Regions from separate parts of the Pseudarthrobacter sp. alpha12b genome, predicted to be linked through region 2. Evidence: riboswitches for the same ligand, from Rfam matches in the RefSeq annotation. Region 2 holds a riboswitch; each other region holds the start of a gene.
The links. Region 2 has a riboswitch for thiamine pyrophosphate ahead of thiO (glycine oxidase ThiO). Riboswitches for the same ligand answer to the same signal wherever they lie in the genome.
Positions count from the first base shown of each region.

Region 1: it holds a riboswitch for thiamine pyrophosphate, as region 2 does, so the genes downstream of both, thiD (bifunctional hydroxymethylpyrimidine kinase/phosphomethylpyrimidine kinase) here and thiO (glycine oxidase ThiO) in region 2, are expected to answer to the same signal.
Region 3: it holds a riboswitch for thiamine pyrophosphate, as region 2 does, so the genes downstream of both, thiC (phosphomethylpyrimidine synthase ThiC) here and thiO (glycine oxidase ThiO) in region 2, are expected to answer to the same signal.

Region 1 is NZ_CP196746.1:1,609,421-1,613,760, forward strand. Features, by position in the region: gene rpmA (50S ribosomal protein L27) at 1-68, opposite strand, end outside; gene rplU (50S ribosomal protein L21) at 129-437, opposite strand; gene thiD (bifunctional hydroxymethylpyrimidine kinase/phosphomethylpyrimidine kinase) at 701-2,221, opposite strand; TPP riboswitch at 2,229-2,326, opposite strand; gene ACTAQI_RS07305 (Rne/Rng family ribonuclease) at 2,477-4,340, opposite strand, start outside.
Region 2 is NZ_CP196746.1:2,074,187-2,078,526, reverse strand. Features, by position in the region: gene ACTAQI_RS09450 (RNB domain-containing ribonuclease) at 1-1,446, opposite strand, end outside; gene thiE (thiamine phosphate synthase) at 1,483-2,232, opposite strand; TPP riboswitch at 2,260-2,378, shown strand; gene thiO (glycine oxidase ThiO) at 2,371-3,714, shown strand; gene thiS (sulfur carrier protein ThiS) at 3,711-3,947, shown strand; gene ACTAQI_RS09430 (thiazole synthase) at 3,952-4,340, shown strand, end outside.
Region 3 is NZ_CP196746.1:1,731,116-1,735,455, forward strand. Features, by position in the region: gene ACTAQI_RS07915 (VOC family protein) at 1-488, opposite strand, end outside; gene ACTAQI_RS07920 (amidohydrolase family protein) at 589-1,671, opposite strand; TPP riboswitch at 1,751-1,858, shown strand; gene thiC (phosphomethylpyrimidine synthase ThiC) at 1,854-3,680, shown strand; gene ACTAQI_RS07930 (alpha/beta fold hydrolase) at 3,677-4,340, opposite strand, start outside.

The DNA.
Region 1 (4,340 bases), 460 kb from region 2:
ACGCCGAGGTACTGAGCGTTGGAATCGCGGCCGTTGCGAGTGGAGCTCGCGCCCTTTTTATGTGCCATTTGAAATGCCTGCCTCTAAATTCTGGGGAATCTGTTGAAATACCTGAACAGTAACCGGTGTTACTTGATGCCGGTGATCTTGACCTTGGTCAATTCCTGGCGGTGACCCTGGCGCTTCTTGTAGCCGGTCTTGTTCTTGAACTTCTGGATGACAATCTTAGGACCACGCAGGTCCTGGAGGATTTCAGCCGTAACAGTTACCTTGGCCAGGTCGGCGGCGGCGGAGGTGACCTTGTCACCATCAACCAGGAGCAGTGCGGGCAGCTCAATGGTGCTGCCGGCTCCACCGGCGACGCGGTTCAGGGTAACGAAGTCTCCAACGGAAACCTTCTCTTGGCGGCCGCCTGCGCGGACAATCGCGTACACCACTTGGGAACTCACTTCTCTCGACGTTTATAACTAAATTTGCGTGCGGAACCGACTATCAAAAGCCTGGTTTCTCGCTGTGCCTCAACGCCGTGGGGTCATAACCCAAGTGTTGGCGTAAGCACCGAAGATCTAGATTACGCTAATTTTGTCTTCGGCCGCAAATGAGGCTGGTTCCCGGCGGCTTGCTGTGATAGCTACCACAGCTCAGGTCCGGCGTCCGCACCGTGCCCCACCATATTACCGGCACACCCGCCGGCACTGAATCAGGCGTGCAGCCTCGGCGCGTCGAAGAATTCCACTTCCAGCCGGCAGGACTGCTTGAATGCGGTCACCATCGCCGCCCTTTCATGGTCGGAGGCCTTGCGCCCTGCCGCGTCCACGATGGCAATGGCCCGGCGGGTGGCTTCGGCAAAGCCCTCGTCGGCGTACGTGCGGAGCCAGTCCGCGTAGGCATGCCCGTCGGGTTCGCCGGCGTCAAGGAACCGTGCATGGAGCTTCTTCCCAACCTCGGCATAGAGCCAGAAGCAGGGCAGGACAGCGGCGGCCAGCACTGCATAGCTGCCCGACGCCGACGCGGCAGTGAGGTGGTCCACGTAGGACTTGGTGACCGGGCCCAGTCCGTTCCGGACCGGACGCGTGCTGAGCCACGAGCGGTGGAGCTCCGATTCCACCTCCAGGCACTGCTGCGCGGACCCCGCCCAGAACAGCTGCTCCGCCTCGGAGGGGGCCAGGGCACTTGCCCGGGCCAGCACGCGGGAGTAACCATTCAGGTATAGGGCATCCTGGGCCAGGTAATAGGCAAAGTCTTTCTCGGCAAGGTCGCCGGATGCCAGGCGGCGGATGAAGTCCAGATCGTAGATGTCCGCGAGGTCCTGTTGGGCTTCCGCCCACAGCCGGGCTGCGAAACCGCCTTCCGCCAGGAGCGGCCGCACATGGTGGAAATGGTGTACCGGGCCGTTCCCCTGACCCACGTTCAGCATGTCCGAGTTCTCGAGGGCGCCGGCCAGCCATGGCTTGACCGTCCGCAGCGATGCCTCCCAGTCCCCCAGGCGGGCCTGGACCGTTGCCATCGCGGAGGATAAGGAACAGCCGGTTCCGTGGCTGTTGCGCGTGGAAACCCGCTTCCCCTGCACTTCCACCACCTCCTGTCCCAGGAGGCCTGACGTGTTGACCAGCGCGTCCGGGCAGTCTGCACCTGCCAGATGGCCGCCCTTGACCAGCACGGTGGCCCCGGTGGCGTCCGTCAGGCGCCTGCCCTGGTCCAGCGCAGCGTCCCAGTTCTCCGCAAGGTCCCCGCCCACCAGCATGGCAAGCTCCGGGAGGTTGGGCGTGATGAGGTGGGCAAGGGGCAGCAGTTCCCGGAGGGCCGCCTCCGCGGATTCCTTCAGGAGCCGGTCACCGCTGGTGGCCACCATCACGGGATCCAGGACCACGACGGCGGGCCGGACCTTCCCCAGCCATTGCCGGACAGTGCGGATCACCGCCTCGTCGCCCAGCATGCCGATCTTGACCGCGTCGATGGTGATGTCGTCGCTGACCGCATCCAGCTGCTGGGCCAGGAAGGCGGCCGGAGGAACGTGGACGGCCTGCACGCCGCGGGTGTTCTGTGCCGTCAGGGCAGTGATGGCAGCCATGCCGTATCCGCCGTGCGCAGCAATGCTTTTGAGGTCCGCCTGGATGCCGGCGCCCCCGGACGGATCGGAGCCCGCAATGGAGAGGACCCGTGGGACCTCCCGGCCTGCCGGCAGCGGGACAGGAACGTCGGAGGCGGCAGGCAGGGGCATGGAAAGGGTCGAAGACAAGAGACATCCCTTCGCCGGTACTAGCCGGACAGGTTCAACGGGTCTGGATCTCAGCCGGCCTTCTGCGCGGCACCCCGTGTCGGTTTCCAGCCTAGCCCGTGGGATGCACCCGGCGGAAAGGTGACAGCACCTGCAGACGCAGGAAGTCCCCGCCTTGCGGACTGTTTCCCCTGAAATTCAGGGGGAACAGTCCATATGGCGGGGACTTCCTTGCTGGCGCGTTGGTCACGCCTTGGCCTAGAGCTCCGAGGCAGGCACGCCGACGCCGAGGATGATGGGTTCCCCGGCCCCCTTGCCGGCTTCGGCCACCGGCTGCGGCTTCGCGGGCTCTGGGGCCTTGGCGGCGTGCGTGTGGCCCGCGGCGGACGCCTGGACGTTCTCATGCTGCTGGACGGCGGTCTCGTTGGCGGCGCCCTGGGCGCGGCTGGCGGCACGGTGGCGCCGCGGCCTGCGCTGCCGTGACTGCTCCAGCGTGTGGTCGGAATAGTCCTTTTCGGCTGGCGCTTCACGGGCGGTGCGGGTTTCCGCTTCCCCGGCGTCGGGCTGCCGTTCCGGCGCCACCTGTTCCGGTACCTTCACGGCATCTGCGGTTTTGGCGGGCGCGTTCTCCACGGGGGAAGCCGGCTGCCCCAGGTGGGCGAACGCCTCCGCAAGCCGGTCCAGGGTCAGGGCGGGCTTGGGCTGCTGCTCCTCGGCGTGCTCCACGAACGGAAGCGGAACTTCCTCGCCGCCAAACGTCAGGACAGCTGCCGGACGCGCCGGGGACTCGGCGTCGTGCTTCTCCTCCACCGGTGCCGGCGCAGGCTCCACGGAAGGCACCTGCCGGGCGGCCGCCACCTCATCGTCATGCACGTGGGCTGCGTGGGCGGCAGCGGCGATGTTCGCCAGGGCAAGCCTGGTTGCCTCTGCCTTGGCGTGCCGCTCTGCGTCGGACGGGTCCGGCTGGACGGTGTGGACATGGACGGCAGGTGCGGGAGCCGCTTCGGGCTGCTGCCCGCCGCGTCCACGCCGCCGCTTGCGCTCCGAACGGACGCCAGGCTGGGTATTGTCGTTCCGCTGGCCTTCCGGACGGTGGGTTTCCGCGCGGGCTTCGGGCCGGTTGTCGGTGCGCTGGACATGGTGCTCGGCCGCGACAATGTTGGCGCGGCGGTGCTCCACGGGATCGTCGTGGGTCACAACGCCACGGCCGGCGCAGGCCTCGCATTGCTCGCCGAATACTTCCAGAAGTCCGGTGCCCATGCGTTTGCGGGTCATCTGGACCAGGCCGAGTGAGGTCACCTCGGCAACCTGGTGCTTGGTCCGGTCACGGCCCAGGCACTCCACCAGGCGGCGCAGGACCAGGTCGCGGTTGGATTCGAGCACCATGTCGATGAAGTCGATCACGATGATGCCGCCGATGTCGCGCAGCCGCAGCTGGCGCACTACTTCCTCGGCGGCTTCCAGGTTGTTCTTGGTGACGGTCTCTTCAAGGTTGCCGCCGCTGCCGGTGAACTTGCCCGTGTTGACGTCCACCACGGTCATGGCCTCGGTACGGTCGATCACCAGGGAACCGCCGGAGGGCAGGAAGACCTTCCGCTCAAGGGCCTTGTGGATCTGCTCGTCGATCCGCCAGGCGGAGAAAATGTCCTGGTCCTTGGTCCACTTCTCAAGGCGGCCCACCAGGTCCGGCGCCACGTAGGTCACGTAGGCCTCGATGGTGTCCCAGGCTTCCTCACCCGAAACGATGAGCTTGGAGAAGTCCTCGTTGAAGACGTCGCGGACCACTTTGATGGTCAGGTCGGGTTCGCCATAGAGCAGCTCGGGAGCCAGGATCTTGGTGGACGTAGACTGGCTTTCGATGCCCTCCCACTGCGCGCGCAGCCGGTTGATATCGTGCGTCAGCTCTTCCTCGGAAGCGCCCTCGGCGGCGGTTCGGACAATGACGCCGGCGTGCTCGGGCAGGCGGTCCTTGAGGATGCGCTTGAGGCGGTTGCGTTCGACGTCGGGCAGCTTGCGGGAAATGCCGGTCATGGAGCCGCCGGGGACGTACACCAGGTAGCGGCCGGGCAGCGAAATCTGGCTGGTGAGGCGCGCACCCTTGTGGCCCACGGGGTCCTTGGTC
Region 2 (4,340 bases):
CTTGGTTCCGGATTCCAACTCACCGGCGCAGCGTGCGGTCACCGCGGGTTCGGCGACCTGGATGATCCCCGAACTTCCGTTCCCGTTTCCGTTCTTCCCGTTTCCGTTTTTGCCGTTCCCATTGCCGGTCCCGTTGCCGTTGCCGTTCCCGTTCTGCGGCTTGGATCCGGAAATCACGATCGCGTCGAACTCCTGCCCGATGTGGTTCAGCAGCAGCGCGGCCTCCACGGTGTCCAGGGCCATGCGTTCCATCCTGGACGCCAGCTGGTCCGATCCGGCCATGATGCCCGGCAGCAGGGGCAGGGCTTCCCGGGCCCAGCCGGGAACATCGCCGCCATTGCTCAGGGCCTCGCAGATGACCAGCACGAAGCGGTCCACCAGGCGGCGCAGCGGCGCGGTGGTGTGGGCGTAGGCAGCACCGATGGCGGACTGCATGCCATCCCCGGGGACAGTCCCATCAAAGGCGGTATAGGACGCACCGCGGAACAGCATGCCGGCCGAATGCATGATGGCCAGCTGCCGCGGGTCGGTGGGATCGAGTGACCGCAGGTACTCGCCGTAGCTGACCTCCCCGTCCCACGGCCTGCCCAGCACCTCGGTCTGCAGCCGGAAATGCCGCAGGGACCGTTCGTCCGGCGCGGGCATGGTACGCAGGATGCCCACCTTGCCCTCCAGCATGAGCTGCGCCGCGGCCATCCCGGTCATTAGCGAGATCTGTGCGTTCCAGTCCTCCACGGGAAGCTGCGGAACCGCGTCAATGCGGTAGCCGCCGTCGGGGAGCTGGACGATCTCCTGCTCCGGCATGTTCAGGCTGGCCCCTCCGCGTTCCCGTTCCAGCGCCACCCGTTTCAGGCCCACCTCGCGGAGCAGCCGCAGCACTGGTGAAGCCGTCCCGGCGTTGAGGTCCGCCTGCGCCCCCTTGTAGCTGAGCTTGTCGCGGCTGCGGACCCGCGCCCGCCTTACGCCCACTGACACAACCGACGCGTCGCCGTCGAGCGTGAAGTCCCAGACGAAGGCCGAACACTCCTGGCCCGGCAGCAGGCTCCCGGCCCCCTCGCTGATCACTTCCGGGTGCAGCGGGATCCGGCCGTCGGGAGCGTAGAACGTCTGCCCGCGGCGCCGGGTCTCAGCGTCCAGGGGACCCCCGGGTGCAACAAACGCCGGAACGTCGGCGATCGCGTACATCACGCGGTAGCCTTTCCCGTCCGGTTCGATGAACACTGCCTGGTCCAGGTCCGTGGAGGACGCCGGATCGATGGTCACGAATTCGACGGCGGTCAGGTCGTAGGACGGCAGCTTCAGTGCTGCCACGGCCGCCCGGGCGTCCGCCACGGCTTCAGCAGGATACGGGCCTGGCAGTTCGAGTTCCGTCCGCAGCAGTCCCAACGCCTCTTCGAGGGCGTTCCTGTGGTCGTGGACATTGGGGGCCAACCGATGATGTGACACAAAAGTCAGCGTAGCTCCAAGTCCCCGGATATGGCATCAGGAGCCGGCGGCGTCCAGCGCGTCGAGGAGGGAGGCCGCAGCGGCCGCGGGGTCGGATGCCTCCGTGATGGCGCGGACCACCACGATCCTGCGGGCACCGGCCTCCGCCACCTCGCGGACGTTTCCGTGGTCGATGCCGCCGATGGCAAACCACGGCACGGGATCCGCCGCTTGCCCCGAGGCCTCGGCGGCGTACTTCACCAGTTCAGGGCCGACGGCGGCCCTGCCGGGTTTGGTGGGCGTGGCCCAGACAGGACCCACGCAAAAGTAGTCCAGCCCGGACGGCCCGGCAGTTGCTGCCAGGGCGGCGTCCACCTGTCCGGTGGTATGGCTGGAGAGCCCGATGGCCGCATTTCCGTTGACCAGGGTCCGCGCCGCAGCCAGCGGAAGGTCCTTCTGGCCAATGTGGAACACCGGTGCCCCGGACAGCACGGCGATGTCGGCGCGGTCATTGACGGCCCACAGCTTCCCGTGCCGCACCGCGGTCTCCTTCAGCACCGCCAGGAGGTCCAGTTCCTCGGCAGCTTCGATGGTCTTGTCGCGCAGTTGGATGATGTCCACGCCGCCGTCAAACGCGGCGTCCACGAACTCCGCGAAGTCGCCGCGCTCACTCCTCGCATCGGTGCAGAGGTACAGGCGGGCGGCCTTGAGGGCGTCGCTGTGCCCTGCATTGGCAACTTCGGGATTGGCAACTGAGGCGGCTGAAGCGTGGGGGCCGGCGGGCAAGGATGAGGCGGACACATTCATGCCTGCAAGCCTAGTTCCTCTAAACTGGGCTGGTACTGCGGGAGCCCGCGGCAGCTGTCATAAAGCGCCGGGCTGAGAGGGCGTCAGAGCCGACCGCTTGACCTGATCCGGTTAATGCCGGCGTAGGGAAGGAACCATATGCGTACCCCATCCGACAATCGCTCCGGGTCCTCCGGGTCCTCCGGGTCCTCCGGGTCCTCCGGGTCCTCCGGGTCCGCCGGTGCCACCGGTGCCACGGTGCGGGCCGACGTCGCCGTCATCGGCGGGGGAGTGGTTGGGCACGGAATCGCCTGGGAGGTGCAGCGTTCGGGGCGCTCCGTCGTCCTGGTCGATGAAGCACCCGGAAGCGGTGCCAGCTGGGCCGCCGCCGGCATGCTGGCCCCCGTCAGTGAACTGCACTACCAGGAGGAGGACCTCCTGGAACTGATGCTTGAGGCATCATCCCGCTGGCCGGGGTTCGCCGCCGGAATCGCCGGTCCAACGGGTGCGGATTCCGGATATCTTACGACGCCGACACTCGCCGTAGGTGCCGACGCGGCGGACCGCCGGGCGCTGATGGACCTTCGCGCGGTACAGCAGGCCAACGGGCTGGCGGTGGAACCCCTGACCGTGCGGGAGGCCCGTAAACGTGAGCCGCTCCTCAGCCCCGCCATCGCCTGCGCGCTGGATACGCCCGCGGACCACCAGGTGGATCCCAGGCGCCTGGTGGCGGCCCTGCGGCTGGCCCTCGCCGGCGCCGCGCAGGAGAAGCCGGAACTGGCGGTTGCCGGGGCGTTGGACGGGTATGCCGTGCCGGACCGGGCAGCCGCCCTGCTGTGGGAAGGCGAAACAGTTGCCGGTGCCAGCCTCGCCAGCGGCGGCACAGTATTGGCAAAGGAAACCGTGGTAGCGAACGGCCTTCAGTCGGGGGCGCTTGGGGGCCTGCCCCACGGCCTTGAACTGCCCCTGCGTCCGGTGCACGGGGACATCCTGCGCCTTGCCGTTCCCCCGCACCTCCAGCCCCTGGTAACCTCCACGGTGCGTGGCCTGGTCCACGGCATCCCGGTCTACATCGTCCCCCGGCAGGACGGGACCGTCGTCATCGGTGCCACCCAGCGGGAGGATGCCCTCTCCGACGCCGTCAGCGCCGGAGGCGTGTACCAGCTGCTGCGGGACGCCCAAGCGCTGGTGCCTGCTGTGGCTGAACTTGAACTCCTGGAGTGCACCGCCCGGGCCCGTCCCGGAACCCCTGACAACGCGCCGCTGCTGGGCCGCGTGCCCGCAGCCCTGGGGTCAAAAGGCACCGGGGCCGGGCACGTCCCGGGTCTCATCATCGCCACAGGCTTCTTCCGGCACGGGGTGCTGCTCACTCCCGCTGCGGCAGCCATCTGCGCCGTACTGCTGGACGGGAAAGCCGATCCCCGCTGGGCGCCCTTCAGCCCTGAACGGTTTTCGCGGCCGGCGGCGGCCGCCCCAATCCCCCACATCAAGGAGACAGCGTGAACATCACCCTGAACGGAAAGACGCACACAGTGGCCGACGGCGCCTCCATCACCACGCTCGTCAGCCAGGTCACCGGACGCCCGCTGGCACCCAGCGGACAGGCGACGGACGGCGGGAAGCTGGGCGTCGCCGTCGCGCATAATGCCCAGGTGGTGCCGCGCAGCCAGTGGTTCGCCACGGCGCTCGCCGAGGGCGACGACATCGAACTTGTCACAGCAGTACAGGGAGGCTGACGCCATGACCGAAACCAGCACCATCAAACCCGCCGGACATTCCGGACCCGACGACGCCCTGGTGATCGACGGCGTCGCCCTGGGATCGCGGCTCATCATGGGAACCGGGGGTGCACCCAGCCTGGACGGCCTGGGCGCCGCGCTCGTCGCCTCCGGCACGGCGCTGACCACCGTGGCCATGCGCCGCTACTCCACCGCGGAGACCGGCTCGCTGTTCCAGCTGCTGGTGGACCACGGGATCCGGGTACTGCCCAACACGGCTGGCTGCTTCACCGCCCGGGATGCTGTCCTCACGGCGGAACTGGCCCGGGAAGCCCTGGAGACCGACTGGGTGAAGCTGGAGGTCATCGCCGACGAGCAGACCCTCCTGCCGGACGCCGTGGAACTCGTGGA
Region 3 (4,340 bases), 340 kb from region 2:
AGGTACTGCTCCAGGTACCGCTGCGGCGGCAGTGCCAGACTGTCCATGACAACATCGGTCCCGTTCCAGGACCAGTTGCTGCGCGGGCGGTCCCAGTACAGTTCAATGCCGTTGCCCTCAGGGTCGGTGAAGTAGAAGGCTTCGCTCACCAGGTGGTCTGCGCTGCCGGTGAAGGCCCGCGGCTCGTACTGCGCAGCCGTGGCGACGGTGGCAGCAAGGGAGGCCTGATCCTCGAACAGCAGTGCGGTGTGGAACAGGCCAGCCTCTCCCCTGCCGGGAAGGTGCAGCCCGGGGGCCGGCGCAAGGTGGACCAACGGCCGGCCGAGCCTGCCAAGGTAAAGCCCGCCGTCCTGCTCAGCCACCACCTTGAGGCCAAGGGCGCGCTGGTAGTAGTCGGTCATGACCTTCATGTCGCCCACCTTGAGCATCACGGTGCCCATGGCGAGATCGGCAGGAAGAAGATCCTGGCTGCTGGCGGATGCGGTCATTGAAGGCTCCTTGCATTGGCGGCCGTCCCGTTGACGGCCTGTCACACATTAAAATTACTTGAAGCTTCAATTTATTCCAAGTCCCCGGGACTCGTTTTAGTCAGCGGATGATTCGGCCGCGCAGCACCACATGTTCCAGCGCCGTGATTGTTTCAGGTAGGGCCCGCGGGTCTTCCCGGCACACCACGACGTCGGCGCGCGCCCCCTCCTCCAGTCCATCCGCTCCCAGCCATGCACGGGCTGCCCAGCAGGCGGAATCCAGCGCAGCGTCCATGGGCAGGCCCGCGCCGTGCAGGGCAAGGATCTCGTCTGCGATCCTGCCGTGGCGGATCACGCTGCCGGCATCGGTGCCGGCAAATAGGCGCACACCCGCGGCATGGGCCTCCGCCACCCGTTCCCGCCTGCGTTCCCAGAGGGCACGCATGTGCGCGGCGTAGCGCGGGAACTTGGGTTCCGCCTGCGCGGCAATGTCAGGGAACGTGGCGATGTTGATGAGGGTGGGCACGATCGGTACGCCCTGTTCGGCGAACCGGGGCAGATGCCGGGGCAGGAGGCCGGTGGCGTGCTCGATGCAGTCAATGCCGGCGTCAAGCATCTGGTCCAGGGTGTCCTCGGCGAAGCAGTGCGCCGTCACCCGTGCGCCCTCGTCATGGGCGGCCTGGACGGCATCGCGTACGACGGCGGCGGGAAAGGAGGGGGCCAGGTCACCTGCACGCCGGTCAATCCAGTCCCCCACCAGTTTGACCCAGCCGTCGCCGTCGCGCGCCTGCTTGCGCATGGCCTCCACGAGGCCCTCCGGCTCCACCTCCTCGGCGAAGCCCCGCAGGTAGCGGCGCGTCCGGGCAATATGCCGGCCGGCGCGGATGAGCACGGGGAAGTCCCGGCCGCCGTGCATCCAGCGGGTGTCAGCCGGTGAGCCTGCGTCGCGGACCAGCAGGGTTCCGGCGTTGAGGTCAGCCAGTGCCTGTTCCCGGGCGGCAGCGGGCTCCACGGGACCGGACGGGCCCAGCCCTATGTGGCAGTGGGCGTCCACGAACCCCGGCAGCACCCAGCCGTCAAGGATCCGGGCCGGCGGTGCTGCGGGCCGGGTGAATGTGAGCCGGCCGTCCACCGACCAGGCTCCGTGCTCCACGGTCTGCGGCCCGGTCAAAACGGGACCGCTGAACTCGATTACTTCTGCCATCCTGGCTCCTTCCGATGCCCGGACAGGCTAGCACCAGCGAATGTGACGGCGTTCTTCCGGGAGGCTGTGGTAGCTTCGTTCCTGACCACACGGGTGCCCCTGCAGGGGCTGAGATCGGGCTGACGCGGCCTGCGACCGTTGAACCTGTCCGGGTAATGCCGGCGAAGGAAGTGAGTATTCCCTTGAGTACGCAAAATACCCAGATCAACCCTGCCCGCATGCCGTCCGCCGGGGAGCCAGGCGTTCAACCCGGGGCCCCGGTGACCCAGTCCTTGAAGTCGCAATCACTGGCGTTCATCGAAGATGCCGGGAATGGAATCCGGGTACCGGTGACGGAGATTGCCCTTGAGCCGTCCCCCAACGGCCAGCCGAACGCGCCCTTCCGGACGTACAGGACGGCCGGGCCCGGCAGCGATCCCGTCCGGGGCCTGCAACCTTTCCGCTCGGAGTGGATCACCGCGCGGGGAGATACCGAGGCCTACAGCGGCAGGGAGCGCAACCTGCTCGACGACGGCCGCTCCGCTGTGCGCCGCGGGGCTGCCTCTGCGGAGTGGAAGGGCGCGCAGCCGGTGCCCCGCCGCGCCGTCGACGGCAGGACGGTGACCCAGATGCACTACGCCCGGCAGGGGGTCATTACGCAGGAGATGTGCTTCGTGGCGCTGCGCGAGAACTGCGACGTGGAGCTTGTCCGGAGTGAACTTGCTGCCGGGCGCGCGATCATCCCGAGCAACATCAACCATCCGGAGTCCGAGCCGATGATCATCGGCAAGGCCTTCCTGGTGAAGATCAACGCCAACATTGGCAACTCGGCCGTGACAAGTTCCATTGCCGAGGAGGTGGACAAGCTGCAGTGGGCCACGCAATGGGGCGCCGACACCGTCATGGACCTGTCCACCGGCGACGATATCCACACCACTCGGGAATGGATTATCCGCAATTCCCCTGTTCCGATTGGCACGGTACCCATCTACCAGGCCCTGGAAAAAGTCAACGGCGAGGCCAATGCGCTGACCTGGGAAATTTTCCGGGACACGGTCATTGAACAGTGCGAGCAGGGGGTGGACTACATGACCATCCACGCCGGGGTGCTGCTGCGGTACGTCCCGCTCACGGCCAACCGGGTGACGGGCATTGTCTCGCGCGGCGGCTCCATCATGGCCGGCTGGTGCCTGGCGCACCACCAGGAAAACTTCCTGTACACGCACTTCGATGAACTGTGTGAAATCTTCGCCAAGTACGACGTTGCCTTCTCCCTGGGCGACGGTCTGCGCCCCGGCTCGACGGCGGACGCCAACGACGCCGCCCAGTTCGCGGAACTGGACACCCTTGCCGAGCTCACCCAACGCGCTTGGGAGTACGACGTACAGGTGATGGTGGAAGGGCCCGGCCACGTTCCTTTCCACCTGGTCAGGGAAAACGTCGAGCGGCAGCAGGAACTCTGCAAGGGAGCGCCGTTCTACACCCTGGGACCGCTGGTGACGGACGTCGCTCCCGGCTATGACCACATCACCTCAGCAATTGGCGCCACCGAGATTGCCCGGTACGGCACGGCCATGCTCTGCTACGTCACCCCCAAGGAGCACCTGGGACTGCCCAACAAGGACGACGTGAAGACCGGAGTGATCACCTACAAGATCGCCGCGCACGCAGCGGACCTCGCCAAGGGCCACCCGGGGGTGCACGAACGGGACGACGCATTGTCCAAGGCGCGGTTCGAATTCCGTTGGCGGGACCAGTTCGCGCTGTCCCTGGACCCGGTGACGGCGGAGGCATTCCACGACGAGACCCTGCCTGCCGAGCCCGCCAAGACGGCACACTTCTGTTCGATGTGCGGGCCCAAGTTCTGCTCCATGCGGATCAGCCAGGACATCCGCGACGAATTCGGGTCCGCGGAGGCGCAGGCAGCGCTGGCGGGGATGGCATCGGGGATGCGGGAGAAGAGCGAGGAGTTCCTGGCGTCCGGCGGAAAGGTATACCTCCCCGAGCTGCGGGTTCCCGCGGAAGGCTAGGACGCCCGGGCCGTCTGGCTCCGGCTGACCCCGCTGATGAACTGCCGGATGGCCTGGTCCCCGTCCGGGGAATCGTGAGGCCGGTGCCCGCCCGCGGCAACGCGGTGCAGGGCGCCGGTCTCGCGGAGGTAGCCGGCAATCTCCTCATAGAGGGGCTCCCAGCCGCCGGTCAGGACCAACGTGGGCACGCCGGGAACAATGTGCAGCGGCGCCTCCCACGACGGCGCTTGCAGCCGCAGCCGCCGCGCGGACCGTTTTTCCTCGGTGGTGGCGGGCTGCTGGAGGTCGGTGGCGTAGACGCGCCGGACGAATTCGCGCTGGAAGTCTTCGTCGCTGAGTTGGTGGCGCACGTCGAAGAGGGGCTGCATCAGGCTGATGTGGGCCGCCGTGGCCGGCAACTCCGCTGTCAGGGAGAGGCAGGCCGGCTCCACCAGGGTCAACGAAAAGACCAGGTCCGGACGTTCGACGGCGGCCATCATGGCAGCGATTGCCCCCTGGGAGTGTGCCACCACGTGTCCGCCGGCGGCGCCGCGGCCGTCGTCGGCAAGGGACCGCAGGATGATCGCGGTGTCTTCCGCAAACGATGACTCCTGCGGCTCCGCGACGGCATCGTAGCCGTGCCGGCGCAGGAACAGGGCGTCATAGGACAGTGCCATGCCG